DNA from 2 places in the Nocardiopsis sp. NPDC006832 genome. Region 1 is predicted to be linked to the other one. Evidence: riboswitches for the same ligand, from Rfam matches in the RefSeq annotation. Region 1 holds a riboswitch; the other holds the start of a gene.

Region 1 (7,062 bases):
GTCCTTGAGACGACCGATGCGCAGGGCGGTCATGCCGGCGTGGTTGACGTCCACGACCATGTCGGCGAGCTTGCGCTGGGTGAGCTGGAAACCGGCGATGGGTCCGCCGAACTGCTCGCGGGTGAGCGAGTAGTCGCGGGCGGCCGCGTAGCAGGCGCGGGCGGCACCGGCCGCGCCCCACACGATGCCGTAGCGGGCCTCGTTGAGGCAGGAGAGGGGAGAGCCGAGCCCCTTGGACTCGGGCAGGATCGCGTCGGCGGGCAGACGCACGCCCTCCAAGACCAACTCCGCGGTGATGGAGGCGCGCAGCGACAGCTTCTTGTGGATGACGTTGGCGCTGAACCCGGGGGCGTCGGTGGGCACGACGAACCCGCGGACGCCCTCGTCGGTGGCGGCCCACACCACGGCGACGTCGGCCACCGAACCGTTGGTGATCCACATCTTGGTGCCGTCGAGCACCCAGTCGGAGCCGTCCCGGCGGGCGCGGGTGCGCATCGAACCCGGGTCGGAACCGGAGTCGGGTTCGGTCAGCCCGAAGCAACCGATGGCCTCGCCCGCGGCCATGCGCGGCAGCCACTCGTTCTTCTGATCCTCGGACCCGAACTTGTGGATCGCCGTCATGGCGAGGGAGCCCTGCACGGACACGAAGCTGCGCAGCCCGGAGTCCACGGCCTCCAACTCGCGGCAGGCCAGGCCGTAGGCTACGGCGCTGGAACCGCCGCAGCCGTAGCCTTCCAGGTGCATGCCGAGCACCCCGAGGTCGCCGAAGGCCTTGGCCAGGCCGCGCGGGTCGGGCAGGGTGCCGGCCTCGAACCAGTCGGCGACCTCGGGCAGCAGTTCCGCGGCGGAGAACTCCCGCACGGCGTCGCGGATGTCGCGTTCGGTGTCGGACAGTTCGGCGTCCACCGCCAGGAAGTCGAGCGGGTCGGGGGCGGCGGCCTTGCGGGAGTCGCTCATGGTGGGTGTCCCTTCGGGGTACGTGGTGTACGAAGTCCGTTGGTCAGTCGACGTCGGTCTGTTGGGCGGCGCCGCGCTCGAACAGTTCCTCGATCCGGTCGGGGGCCAATCCCAACTCGGTGAGGATCTCTCGCGAGTGCTGGCCGAGCAGTGGGGGAGCGGACATGGGGACGGGGGTGTCCGCCATCCGGAAGCCCGCCCGGACCTGTTCGAGGGGCCCGGCGGTGGGGTGTTCGACGGTGCGCAGGACGTCGTCCCCCGAGGCGTCGGCGGTACGCAGCGCGTCCAGGACACCGCGCACCCGACCCACCGGGACCCCGGCGGTGACCAGGACGTTCATCCAGTGGTCGGCGGGGCGGGAGGTCAGCGTCTCGGTGAGTTCGCCGACCAGCTCCTCGCGGTGCGCCACCCGTTCGGGGTTGGTGGCGTAGCGGGTGTCCTCGGCCAGGTCTGGGCGGTCGATGGCCGCGCACAACCGTCGGTACAGGGCGTCGTTGCCCGCGGCCACGACGATCTCCGCGTCGGCGGTGGGGAAGACCTGGTAGGGGACGATGGTGGTGTGCGCGTTGCCCACCCGGGCCGGTTCCGTCCCCGTGATCAGTGCCTGCTGGGTGAGATTGACCAGGCTCGACAGCGTGGAGTTGACCAGCGAGACGCTGACGTCCTCACCGCGGCCGGTGGCCTTGGCCCGCATGAGCGCGCCGAGGATGCCCACGGCGGCGTTGAGGCCGGTGAGCACGTCGGTCAGCGCCACACCGACCTTGCTGGCCGGTCCGTCGGCCGGGCCGGTGGTCGCCATCAGCCCGCTCTCGGCCTGCACGACGATGTCGAAGCCGGGGCGGCCCTCCGGTCGGTGTTCGGGCCCGAAGCCGCTCACCGAGCAGTAGACGACCGCCGGGTTGCGCTTGCCGATCTCCTCGTAGCCCAGCCCCAGCCGGTCGATCACTCCGGGTCGGAAGTTCTGGATCACCACGTCGGAGCCGGCGCACAGTTCCCGGACCGCGGCGAGCCCGTCGGGGTCCTTCAGGTCCACGGCGAGGCTGCGCTTGTTCCGGTTCACCGACAGGAAGTAGGCGGCCTCGCCGGGGGCGTGCGCCGCGCGGTGCTCTTCGGTGGGCTCGGCGTAGGGAGGTCCCCAGGAACGAGTGTCGTCGCCTCGCCCGGGTTGTTCGACCTTGATGACCTCGGCGCCCATGTCCGCCAACAACATGGTGGCGTAGGGGCCGGCCAGGACCCGGGACAGGTCGGTGATCCGCACACCGGCCAGGGGGAGTGGGGCACCCCCCGTCCCGGGTTCCTCTGTGGATTCGTGACTGGAAGGGTTCAAGGGTCACTCCTCGCCGTGGGGGGAACCGGGCAGTTGGTCGCCGTCACGCAGTTGGTAGTAGGTCTCCAGGCAGCGGCGCAGCGCGGTGGTGAGCGCGGCGCCCGATTGGCCCGCGTACCGCGTCTGCACCCGCTGGACGATCTCCGCGATGTCCTCGGTCACCGAGGCGCCCTCCACCAGGGCACGGAAGAAGTCCTTGGCCAGGTCGGTGAGCAGGGTGGTGTCCGCGGCGACGATCCGGTCGTCGGCGGTGTCCACGGCGAGCACGACACCGAGCCGCTGGTACTGGGAATGGCTCGCCACCGAATCGGGGAGACGGGCGTAGCCGGATATGAGGACAACCCGGGGGTTGCGGAAGAGCTGCTGAACGCGGTCGTCGCCGGGCAACGGACACACCTCTCGTCTGCGGGCACGCGAAAACTCCTACCGACTGGAGTCTCGCGTCTGAAGGGTTACCGGGGGAACCGGACACCCGCGACGTGAGGGCAGTTCGAGACCAGTATGTCGTCACCGTCGCGCCGACTGTCAAGCGGGGGCGTGTCCCAGAGCACACGAATCCCGTGGGTGCGTCGCGCACGAGCCATGTGTTACATTTCGGCACAGGTCACGAGTACCAGCGTCAAGCCCCGGCTAGCTGGTCGGCAACCCTCCTTCCGCGGTGGGGTGCCCCGGGTGAGGACCAGGTCCCGACACGACCGTGTCGGACAAGCGCGGACCCAGGAAGACGCGGCCGTCGAGCGGCGCACCCCGTGGGTCCCACGACCCACCGAAGAGGTGCCCCATGACCACCGTCATCCCGTTCGACTCCACCCGTCGCCCCCGCACCCGCCAGGCCGTTCGGGACGCGCGTGCGCGCCGGGCGTCGTACCCCGTCGGCGCCGCCCCGGACTGCTCGATCGTCACCCCGGACCGCGGGGTCCAGCTGGTCACCGGCGAGTACGTCGACTACGCCAACTTCGACTACGCGGCCAGCGCGCCCTGCCTGACCGCGGTCGCCGACGCCCTCTCCGCCGCCCTGCCCTACTACGCCAGCGTGCATCGGGGCGCGGGCCACCACTCCCGGATCAGTACCGAGGCCTACGAGGAAGCCCGTCGCGGCGTCGCCGGTTTCCTGGACGCCCGCCCCGACACCGACGCCGTGGTGTTCGTGCGCGGCACCACCGACGCGCTCAACCTGCTGGCCCGTTGCGTACCCGACGGTTGCACCGTGGTGGTGTTCGAGTCCGAGCACCACGCGAGCCTGTTGCCGTGGGAACACCCGGCCGCCCGCGCCGCGAAGGTGGTGCGCCTGCCGCTGCCCGCCACCCCCGACACCGCCGTCGAGGCCGCCCGCGCCGCCCTGCGCGAGGCCCCCGAGGGTCCGAAGCTGCTGTGCGTGACCGCGGCCTCCAACGTCACCGGTGAGATCTGGCCGGTCGAGGAGTTGGTCGAGGCCGCCCACGCCGAGGACGCCCGCGTGGTGGTCGACGCCGCCCAGTACGTGCCGCACCTGCCGTTCAGCCTCACCGAGACCGGCGCCGACTACGTGGCGCTTTCCGGACACAAGCTGTACGCGCCCTTCGGTTCGGGTGTGCTGGCGGGCCGCGCCGATTGGCTGGCAGAGGCCGCGCCCTACCTGTCCGGTGGTGGCGCGACGCGGAAGGTCACCGACCACGACGTGTTCTGGAACGACCTTCCGGCCCGGCACGAGGCGGGCAGCCCCAACGTCTTGGGCGCCGTGGCGTTGGCCGCGGCCTGCGCCACCTTCACCGAGGACACCCTGTACCTGCAGCACATCCGCGAGTCCGCCCTCCTGGAGCGCCTGCGCGCCGGGTTCTGCCAGATCGACGGCGTGCACGAGCTGACCCTGTGGGGGCCCGAACAGGCGCGGGTGGGCATCGTTTCGTTCGTGGTGGACGGGCTGCCCGCCGATCTGCTGGCCGCCGCCCTGTCCGCGGAGCACGGCATCGGGGTGCGCGACGGCCTGTTCTGCGCGCACCCGCTCACCGCCCACCTGCTGCCCGAGGGGCACACTCAGGCGGTTCGGGCCAGCCTGGGCGTGGGCACCACCGAGGAACACGTCGACCGGTTGGTCGGCGCCGTGGCGGATCTGGTCGCCCATGGGCCGCGTTGGGAGTACGTCGACCTCGACGGCCGGTTGGTCCCCGCCTCCGACCCGCGCGACGCGCTCTGAACGGAGCACGCCCGGAGCGGTCCCGTCGTCTATGATCAATGCGGAAAAACCGGTGGGAACGGGATGTTCTGCGCACGGTCGTCGAATTCCCGTTCCCTGCCGCGAACCCCCTGCGTATCGAGGTGGATGACCGCATGACCGACGATTCGACCGCCCCGGCCCCGGGGTCGAAGATCGACACCACCCGGACCCACTCGGCCCGGATCTGGAACTACTGGATGGGTGGAAAGGACCATTATCCGGTCGACCGTCTGGCGGGAGACGTGGTGGCCGAGTCCTTTCCGGAGATCCGGGACCTGGCCCGCACCAGTCGGGAGTTCCTCGTCCGCGCGGTGACCCACCTGACCCGGGACGAGGGCATCCGCCAGTACCTCGACATCGGTACCGGGATGCCCACCGCCAACAACACGCACGAGGTCGCCCAGTCGATCGCGCCGGAGACCCGGGTGGTCTACGTCGACAACGACCCCCTCGTGCTGACGCACGCCCGCGCCCTGCTGGTCGGCACCCCCGAGGGGGCCACCGACTACGTCGACGCCGACCTGCGCGACCCCGACGCGATCCTGGCCAAGGCCGCCGAGACGTTGGACTTCGACGAGCCGGTCGGGCTCATGCTGATGGGGATCCTGGGCCACGTCCCCGACGAGGAGGTCCAGCCGATCGTGCGCAGGCTGTTGGACGCCCTGCCCTCGGGTAGCTACCTGGTCAGTTACGACGGCGCCGACACGAGCGAGGACTACAACCAGGCCATCGAGGAGGGCAACAAGCACGGGGACGTGCCTTACCTGCTGCGCAGCCCCGAGGCCATCGCCGAGCGCTTCGAGGGCCTGGAGCTGCTGGAGCCCGGTGTGGTTCCCTGCCCGTTGTGGCGGCCCCCGATCGCGGGTGCCCGGCGCGGACTGGACCAGTACGGCGGGGTGGCTCGCAAGCCCTGACGGCCGGTCTCCGGCCGGTGCCCGAAGTCCCACCGCGGGCCGACCCGGAACCTCCGGGTCGGCCCGCGGTGTTCGTGGATGGGAGTTCGGGACCTTGGACTCACAAGAACTTGCGACGCAGGTCGTGACAAACGGCGCGATAGGGCCCATTTCACTTGGGTGTGTGCGGGGTATCACGTTCACAAGCGGTACTATCTGGCCCTGACGGCAGGGCACACCGTCGCGGACCCGATCGGTCCACCGACAACGGACGTCCTGCCTCCCACGAGCGAACCGGCTGGGGGAGCGTGAACGTGACGGACGTCCGAGGACCTGAGGCAGGCCCCCTCACGGCCGTGTTCCGACGGAGGACATCCTTTCGAAAGCCCGGGCGGGGACCACGCGTGGTCGACCTCGGCGACAGTAGCCGCGCCCATGTCCCCCACGACCCGGCCCTGGCCGAACACGTCCGTTTGCACCAGGCCTTCCTCGGTCGGGTCGTCGACTACCTGAGCGTCGACGCGGGCATCCGCCAGTTCGTCGATTGGGGCAGTCCCGTCCAGGGAACCGCCGAACGCGTGCACGGCGCCGACCCCGACGCCACCATCGTGCACATCGCCCCCGAGGGCGCCGCGGGGATCCTGGCCTCCCCGGACGACTCCGCCGTGCCGTCCGGCGACGGCGTGTGCTCCGAAACGCTCCTGCGCCGCCTTCACGCCGGTGGGCTCGTCGATCTCGACGAGCCCATCGCCGTATTGATGACCCGCACCTTCGGAGCCGACTCCCCGCCCACGGGCCTGGACACCCTGCACCGACTCATGCGCGGCGGCGGCTACCTGGCCCTCACCTCCACGGCGCCCCGAGCCGACGTCGAACGCGCCTTCGGCCCCTTCCTCCCCCTCGAACCCGGCGTGGCCGACCTCACCTGGTGGCCCTACCCCGACGAGGACGTCGCCGCCCAGGGCAGCGGAGTTCTGGCAGGATTGGGCCGCGCGTCGAGACGAGGAGGGGGAACGACCCGATGGCGGTGAACTGGAACGGCGAGATCCTCGCCCAGATGCAGTTCTACTGGGATTTCTCGTTGTGGCCACGCCTGGAGGGGCTCACCGACGAGGAGTTCTACTGGGAACCGGTGCCGGACTGCTGGACGGTACGTCGGCGCGAGGACGGCCGACACGCGCCCGATGGCGCCTACCCCGAACCCGTCCCACCACCGGTCACCACGATCGCCTGGCGGCTGGGCCACATCATCGTGGACGTGCTGGAGACCCGGATCAACTGGCACTTCGGCGACCGCACCGCGAGCCGTGACACCATCGACTGGCCCTCCACCGCCGCCGAGGCGCGCCAACGCCTGCGCACCGCCTACCTCACCTGGTCCGAACACGTGGGACGACTCGACGACGACGCCCTGGCCGTACCCGTGGGCGGGGCCGAGGCCGCCCAGTGGTCGGAGTTCCCGATGGTGGTGCTGGTCCTGCACCTGAACCGGGAGTTCATCCACCACGGAGCCGAGGTGGCCCTCCTCCGGGACCTGTACCGTGCCCGCTAAATGACGCGGAGGGGGTCCACGCGGACCTGGGCGAGGTGCTCGTCGCGGCGGGCGCTGCGGGCCACCGCCGCCGCCTTCAACGCACGCGCCAGCTCACCGATCCCGTTGCGCGGGACTCGCAGCAGCGCGCGCTCGGTCA
Region 2 (7,062 bases), on a different contig from region 1:
CTCGTCCCGGAAGAAACCTCCTCCCAGGTTATGAGGCCCGCGGAGAAGAAGTGAGGGGGCGGACGCGTCGAGCGCCCGCCCCCTCATCGTTCCTACGGTCAGCAGCCCCCGGCGACCGCGGGGATGATCGACACCTGCTGACCGGCCCTGACCTCGGTCTGCAGGCCCTTCTCGAAACGCACGTCCTCGTCACCGACGTAGACGTTCACGAAACGGCGCACCTTGCCGTTGTCGTCGAGGATGCGGGCCCGGATACCCGGGTGGTTGGCCTCCAGGTCGTCGAGGATCTCGGCGAGGGTGGCGCCCTCGGCGGTGACCTCGGAGGCGTCGTCGGTGTAGGTGCGCAGGATGGTGGGGACGCGGACGCTGGCGCTCATGTGCGGATCTCCTGGTGAGTGCGGTGGTGGGTGGTGGCGCGTGGCCGGACGATCAGACCAGGCCCTGGGCCTTGAACGCGTCGAGGGAGGGCTTGATGGTGGCCGTGACGCCGGAGTCGACGGCGTTGAGGGTCTTGAGCCCGTCACCGGTGTTGACGATGACGGTCTCGGCCTCGGGGTCGATCCGGCCCTCGCGGACCAGCTTGCGCAGGACGCCGGTGGTCACACCGCCCGCTGTCTCGGCGAAGATGCCCTCGGTACGGGCCAGCAGCTTGATGGCGTCGACGATCTCGTCGTCGCCCACGTGCTCCACCGAACCACCGGTGCGCTCGGCGATGTCCAGGACGTATGGCCCGTCCGCCGGGTTGCCGATGGCCAGGGACTTGGCGATCGTGTCCGGCTTGACCGGCTGGATGACGTCGTGGCCGTTCTCCCACGCCTTGGCGACCGGGGAGCAGCCCGTGGCCTGCGCCCCGAACACCTTGTAGGGGCGGTCCTCGACCAGGCCGACCTTGATGAGCTCCTGGAAGCCCTTGTCGATCTTGGTGAGCTGGGAGCCGGAGGCGATCGGGACGACGATCTGCTCGGGCAGTCGCCAGCCGAGCTGCTCGGCGATCTCGTAGGCCAGCGTCTTGGAACCCTCGGCGTAGTAGGGCCGCAGGTTGACGTTGGTGAAGCCCCAGCTCTCACCGGCCTCGTCGCCGATGAGTTCGGAGCAGAAGCGGTTGACGTCGTCGTAGTTGCCGTCGATGGCCACGACCTTGCCGCCGTAGACGGCCGCCATGACGACCTTGCCCTCCTCCAGCCCGGCGGGGATGAACACGCACGACTCGAAGCCGGCCCGCGCGGCCGCGGCACCGACCGCGCCGGCGAGGTTCCCGGTGGAGGAACAGGACAGGGTGGTGAATCCGAATGTGCGGGCGGCCTCGACGGCGATCGCGACCACGCGGTCCTTGAAGGAGTGCGTGGGGTTGGCGGAGTCGTCCTTGACGTGCAGGGACTTCAGCCCGAGTTCGGCGGCGAGGCGGTCGGCCCCGACCAGGGGCGTGAAGCCGGGGTTCATGTTGGGCAGCTCGGCCACGTTCGTGGGGACCGGCAGGAGGGAGCGGTAGCGCCAGATGTTCTTGGGGCCGCTCTCGATCTCCTCGCGGGTGACGGTCCCGAAGTCGTAGGCGATCTCCAGGGGGCCGAAACAGAACTGACAGGCGAAGCTCGGCGAAAGTTCATAACGCTCGCCGCACTCTCGACAGGAAAGGGCGGTTCCGGGGCCGAAGGCGCGGACAGCGGTGGGTTCAGCGGCGGCGATCGCCATGGCGAGGTGTCTCCCCTCATCTTCCCTGGTGGCCACCTTGGCCCCAGGCCGGAGTTGGCACCTGCCTCGACCGGTACGCGATGGTGCGTCCACATGTCGAGATGGTTGCCGGGGCTTCGTAGGGCCGGTCCCTCCACCCCTCTGGATGAGCAATATGAAGTTGTGGCTTCTCCGCTCGGAGAACGCACCGTCACTGTAACCGACGCCCTGACCGGTTTTCCATGCCGGGTGATCCGGATTACACCAAGCGTCTCGCTATTCGACACAGGATGAGACGACCCCGATCGGCGCCGCGTCGCGCGCGTGTCGTGCCCGTGGAGCGTGATGATCCTCCCCGTTGACCAGGGGTGGGTTTGGGGCCCGGGCGCTCCGGCGAGACCTAGGGTGCGCCTCCGGATCGCCGGGGGTGCATCCACGACTTCCCCACCTTCCCACCGCGACACTCGTTCGCGCACTTGAGAGGACCTCACACGTGGACAAGGCACAGATCCTCATCGCCTCCAACAGAGGACCGGTCTCCTTCTCCACGACGGCCGACGGCTCCCTGGAGCACCGCAGGGGCGGCGGTGGACTGGTGTCGGGGATGAGTTCGGTGGCGACCGAGATCGACGCCCTGTGGGTGTGCGCGGGCCTGTCCGACGCCGACCGGCGCGCCGCGGCCGAGGCCCCGGAGGCCCGACTGGACCGGACGCACGACCTCGACGGCATGCGCGTCCACATGCTGGACATTCCGGAGGAGACTCTGGCCGGCGCCTACACCGAAGTGGCCAACTCGATCCTGTGGTTCGTGCAGCACATGTTGTACGACACCCCGAACAAGCCCTCCTTCGGTTCGGACTTCCGCAGGCGTTGGGAGGACTACTCCGCCTACAACAACGCCTTCGCCGAGGCCCTGGTGAGCGGGGCCTCGGACAACGCCCGCGTGGCCGTGCAGGACTACCACCTGGCCCTGGTGCCGCGCATTCTGCGCACCCGCCGCCCCGACCTGCGGATCGCGCACTTCTCGCACACCCCCTGGGCTCCCCCGGAGTACTTCCGGATGCTGCCGACCCATGTGGCCCGGGAACTGCTGGAGGGCATGCTCGGCGCCGACCGGCTCGGTTTCCACAGCCCTCGATGGGCCGAGGCCTTCCTGCGTTGCTGCGCCGAGATCCTGCGCGCCGACGTCGACCTCGGGCAGCGCACGGTGGAGTACGGCGGCCGCGTGGTCGAGGTGGGTGTGCACGCCTTGGGCGCGGACGCCGACGGGCTGCGGGAGAGCGCCTCGGAACCGGCCGTGGCCGAGCGCCGGCGGACACTGATCGACCTGGTCGGCGACACCAGGCTGATCGTGCGGGTGGACCGCACCGAGTTGTCCAAGAACATCGTGCGCGGCCTGGAGGCCTATCGGGAGCTCTTGAGGGCGCACCCGGAGTGGCGTGGGCGGGTCACGCACCTGGCGTTCGCCTACCCGAGCCGGGGCGACGTGCCCGAGTACCGGACCTACACCGACTCGGTGCTGCGGACGGCCAAGGAGATCAACGAGGAGTTCGCCACCCCCGAGTGGACGCCGGTGGTGCTGGAGGTCAACGACGACTACCCGCGGTCGCTGGCCTCGTTCCAGATCGCGGACGTGCTGCTGGTCAACCCGATCCGGGACGGGATGAACCTGGTCGCCAAGGAGGGCCCGGTGTTGTCCGAGCGCGACTCCGTCCTGGTGCTGTCCCGGGAGGCGGGCGCGGCCGACGAGTTGGGCGAGGACGCGCTGCTGGTCAACCCCTATGACACGGTGGAGACGGCGGAGGCGCTGCACGCGGCGTTGACGATGCCGGAGGCGGAGCGGAGCAAGCGTCGGGAGCGGCTGGCGGAGGCGGCGGTGGCGCTGCCGCCTCGTCGCTGGTTCCAGGACCAGATCCGTTCCCTGGGCTGAGCGGGGCCGAGGTCAGTTCGGACTCCGGGACGCCTTCCAGGACTCGGCCTCGGCCATGAGTTCGGTGATGATCTCCCCCTTGGCCCCGGTGTAGTCCTGGAGGTGCTCCCATTCCCGCTCGCCCAACTCGCGTTTGACGGCGGCGTAGCGTTCGCGCGCGCCGGCGTCGGCGATCAGGTGGTCGCGGAACAGGCTCATGCGTTCGAGCGCCGGGCACTCCCTCGTACCGACGTAGAGGTTCACGTTGACGCGTGAGCCCTTGAGGAGTCGGTGGTCGTGCTCGCCCTCGAAGCCAACGCGGACGCTGTACCCGATCTCCTCCAGTTCCGGCAGGTAGGCGGGCTCGTCCGTGGGGTCGGCCACCCCCAGACGGATGTCGATGCAGGCCTTGGCGTCCAGACCGGGAACGGCGGTGGACCCGATGTGCTCGATCACCAGGACACGCTCGCCGAGGGCCTGACGGATGCGGTCGGCCTCCCGTTGGAACAGGTAGGGCCACTTGGGGTCGTAGGGGACGACGTTGACCCGACCGTTGACCAGGTTGTGGTCGTGCGAATCGGTCCGGGTGGCGCCGCGCGAGGGCAGGGACGGGGATTCCAGGGAGGACATTTTCAAAGCCTTGCCGTCCGCGCTGTTCGAGTCAAGGGCCTTCGCGTGGCTTACATATGCACGCGCATTTGTGACGTGACCATACGTCGACCTGCGGTGACGTTCGGCGATGGCGCTTTCCTTCGCCTTTCCCCTGGTACCGGGAACCGGACTACACCACACCCGGCGAAGGTACCCGGACGGTCGCCCGAAAGCCCTTGGAGGCAACGTCGAACGGCCCCCGGGCGACCACCCGGCTCATTCGGGAACGGAGACCAGCAGGACGAGGGAACCCTCCAGTTCCGGGGTCGACCGAAGGTGACCGTGGTCTCGGTCCCATGTGCCATCGTCCAGGGCTCGGGACAGGTCCGCGTGGAAGCGTTCGTGGACCTCCTCCGAGACGAAGCTCCACGCCGAACAGGCCTGCCGGGCCCTGGAGTCCAGCAGCGCCTCCGGCCGCCCGTAGTAGGCCTCGTTGAAACCGTCCGAGCAGTCGAGGGGGATCGGCACCCGGGTGACCGTGGTGCGCCCGCCCAGACCCTCGGACAGGTCGGACATGGACGGGTAGCGTCGCGCCTCGGTGTCCAGGACTTCCGGGGCGTATTCGTACAGCCAGAAACGGCGCACCAGGTCCGGGTCACAGGTGAGCACCGCGACCGGTCCATCGGTGACCCGTCGTACCTCGGCCAGTCCGGCCGTGGGATCCGACCACTGGTGGACGCTGAACGTGGTCATGGCGGCGTCGAAGGAACCGTCGGGGAAGGGCAGGGACTCGGCGGTGGCGTTCACCGCCTTCGGGAGGTCGTCGGGTCTGCGGGCCCGCATGCTGGACGAGGGTTCCACCGGGGTGACCTTCCGGTCCGCCGGCTCGTAGGAGCCCGCGCCGGCCCCGACGTTGAGCACCGTGCGCGCGTCGCCCAGGGCCGCGTGCACGAAGGAGGCGATCCGGGGGTCGGGCCGACGGTGGTCGGTGTAGGTCCTGGCGATCACGCCGTAGTCGGCGTCACCCGCGCTTCCGTCCGCCTTACGCGCCATGCGGCTTCTCCCGTCGTGGAAGGGGTGGGGGGCGGTGCCACCCTAAACCGTGCCCCCTTCCCGCCCCCAGGGGTTTTCCACAGGCTCCGGGTCCGCCGCTGTTCCAGGGCCCGCGTGAGCCGTAACGTCGTATTCGGGGGGCTCTGGGCCCCGCCCACATCGTGCTGCCCATGACCCACCCCGCACACACGAGGGGGCGCTCCCCACCCGGGAACGCCCCCACACCACACGTCATCGTCCTCCAGCGACCGGCCACGCGACCCCACCATCACCCGGTCACGCGGTCACCCGGTCACCCGGCCTCACCGCTACTTGGCCTTGCGGCGACGGCCGCCCTTCTTGCGCCGGGACGGGCGTTCCTCGGCCTTGGCCTGCTCGGCCCGGGCCGCCGCCAACTCCGCGTCCTCGGCCTCCCGTTCGGCCTTCACCCCGTACGGGTCGGCGCTGCTGCGGCGCACCCACAGCACCAGCACGAGCACGACGATCGCGAACACCACACCGACCAGGGCGAACCACACCCACACCGGGACGCCCTCGTCCTCCTCCTGGACCAGGTTCTCGTCGACGAGGGGGACGTCCTCGGCCGTACCCGAGGCCTGGGCCACCGCATCGCCCACCTGCAACGACGGCAGGCCGTCGGGACCCGGCTGAGCCCCATCGACCAGGGCTTCGCGCACCTGGGCCGGGCTCAGCTGCGGGTAGTCGGCGGCCAGCAGCGCGGCCGCGCCGGCGACGACGGCGGCCGCGTAGGGCGTCCCGGTCACGTCGGCCTGGCGCAGGTCTTGGCCGGCGGTCCGCAGTTCGGCGCCGGGTGCCACGAGGTCGATCGCGGAGGCGTCGGGCGAGTCCGGGATGAGCGCGCCGTCCTCGTCCACCCCCGCCACCGTCAGGACGTTCTCGTCCGTGTTCCCACCCGCGGGGCCCACCACCAGGGCGCCCCCGCCGGCGGCCGCCGCGATGGCCTCGGTCAGGTCCTCGTCGTCACCGACCTCATCGGGCAGCAGGACGATCTGAACGTCCTCGTCCACGGCGTGACGGATGGCACCGGGCAGGTCGTCCTCGGTGGGCAGCACCAGGATGTTCGCTTCGGGGGCGACCCCGAGCACCCCACCGTCGGCGTCCATGCCGTGGCCGTGCGCCGCCACCAGGCCGGCCGCCGCGGTCCCCTGCTCGTCGTCGGCCCCGTTGGAGCCGAACCCGTCGTCGATCTCCACGTTGTCGCGCAGGTCGGGGTGTTCCTCATCGACCGACACCCCGGGCAACGCCACGGTGATGCCCTGTCCCTGGGTCTCCTCCCAAACGTCCTGCGCCCCGATGGACGTCAAGGCCCACTGGTCGGGACGGAAGTCGGGGATCTCCGAGGAGGCGGCGGGCGCCGCCGTCAACCCCAGTACGACCAAGGACGCGCAGGTCCCGGCCGTGGCGCCCAACAGATGGCGCGAATGTGTCCTGCTACGGCTGTTGCCCCCGAGCACGTCAGGCTCCCTCGAACGTTGCGGTCGGCGTTCCGCCGGGCCCTCCCCGGACCCTCGCGATTCTGTCACGAGCACAGGTTCCAAGCTTGGACAAGTGACCACCCGGGTAGGGAAGGCAACTGTAGCCCTGGTGCCACTCCTGAGTTTTCCGCTCCTCATCCGGCATGTCGAGTCGCTAGCATGAGTCGCGCCGATCCGGACAAACCAATTACCCGTCCAGGGGGTGTCCCATGCCGAATATCGGTCCGTCCAAGGACGGTCAGTCGGCCCTCGCCGAACGCGAACAGCGCATCCTCGCCTTCGAACGCCAGTGGTGGAAGTTCGAGGGCTCCAAGGAACAGGCGATCCGCGATGAGTTCGGGTTCT

What was found. Region 1 has a riboswitch for S-adenosylmethionine ahead of ABZ717_RS09015 (aminotransferase class V-fold PLP-dependent enzyme). Riboswitches for the same ligand answer to the same signal wherever they lie in the genome.
Region 2: linked by a shared signal. The riboswitch ahead of thrC (threonine synthase) and the one ahead of ABZ717_RS09015 (aminotransferase class V-fold PLP-dependent enzyme) in region 1 are both predicted to bind S-adenosylmethionine.

The regions. Positions count from the first base shown of each region.
Region 1 is NZ_JBEYLC010000013.1:32,675-39,736, forward strand. Features, by position in the region: gene ABZ717_RS09000 (acyl-CoA dehydrogenase family protein) at 1-957, opposite strand, end outside; gene ABZ717_RS09005 (CoA transferase) at 1,001-2,284, opposite strand; gene ABZ717_RS09010 (DUF3870 domain-containing protein) at 2,288-2,671, opposite strand; SAM riboswitch class IV at 2,887-3,001, shown strand; gene ABZ717_RS09015 (aminotransferase class V-fold PLP-dependent enzyme) at 3,066-4,457, shown strand; gene ABZ717_RS09020 (SAM-dependent methyltransferase) at 4,592-5,392, shown strand; gene ABZ717_RS09025 (SAM-dependent methyltransferase) at 5,686-6,402, shown strand; gene ABZ717_RS09030 (DinB family protein) at 6,393-6,923, shown strand; gene ABZ717_RS09035 (primosomal protein N') at 6,920-7,062, opposite strand, start outside.
Region 2 is NZ_JBEYLC010000057.1:18,650-25,711, forward strand. Features, by position in the region: gene ABZ717_RS22740 (ubiquitin-like small modifier protein 1) at 99-377, opposite strand; gene thrC (threonine synthase) at 430-1,689, opposite strand; SAM riboswitch class I at 1,703-1,841, opposite strand; gene ABZ717_RS22750 (trehalose-6-phosphate synthase) at 2,162-3,598, shown strand; gene ABZ717_RS22755 (GrpB family protein) at 3,611-4,207, opposite strand; gene ABZ717_RS22760 (class I SAM-dependent methyltransferase) at 4,445-5,221, opposite strand; gene ABZ717_RS22765 (S8 family serine peptidase) at 5,530-6,696, opposite strand; gene ABZ717_RS22770 (DUF3263 domain-containing protein) at 6,927-7,062, shown strand, end outside.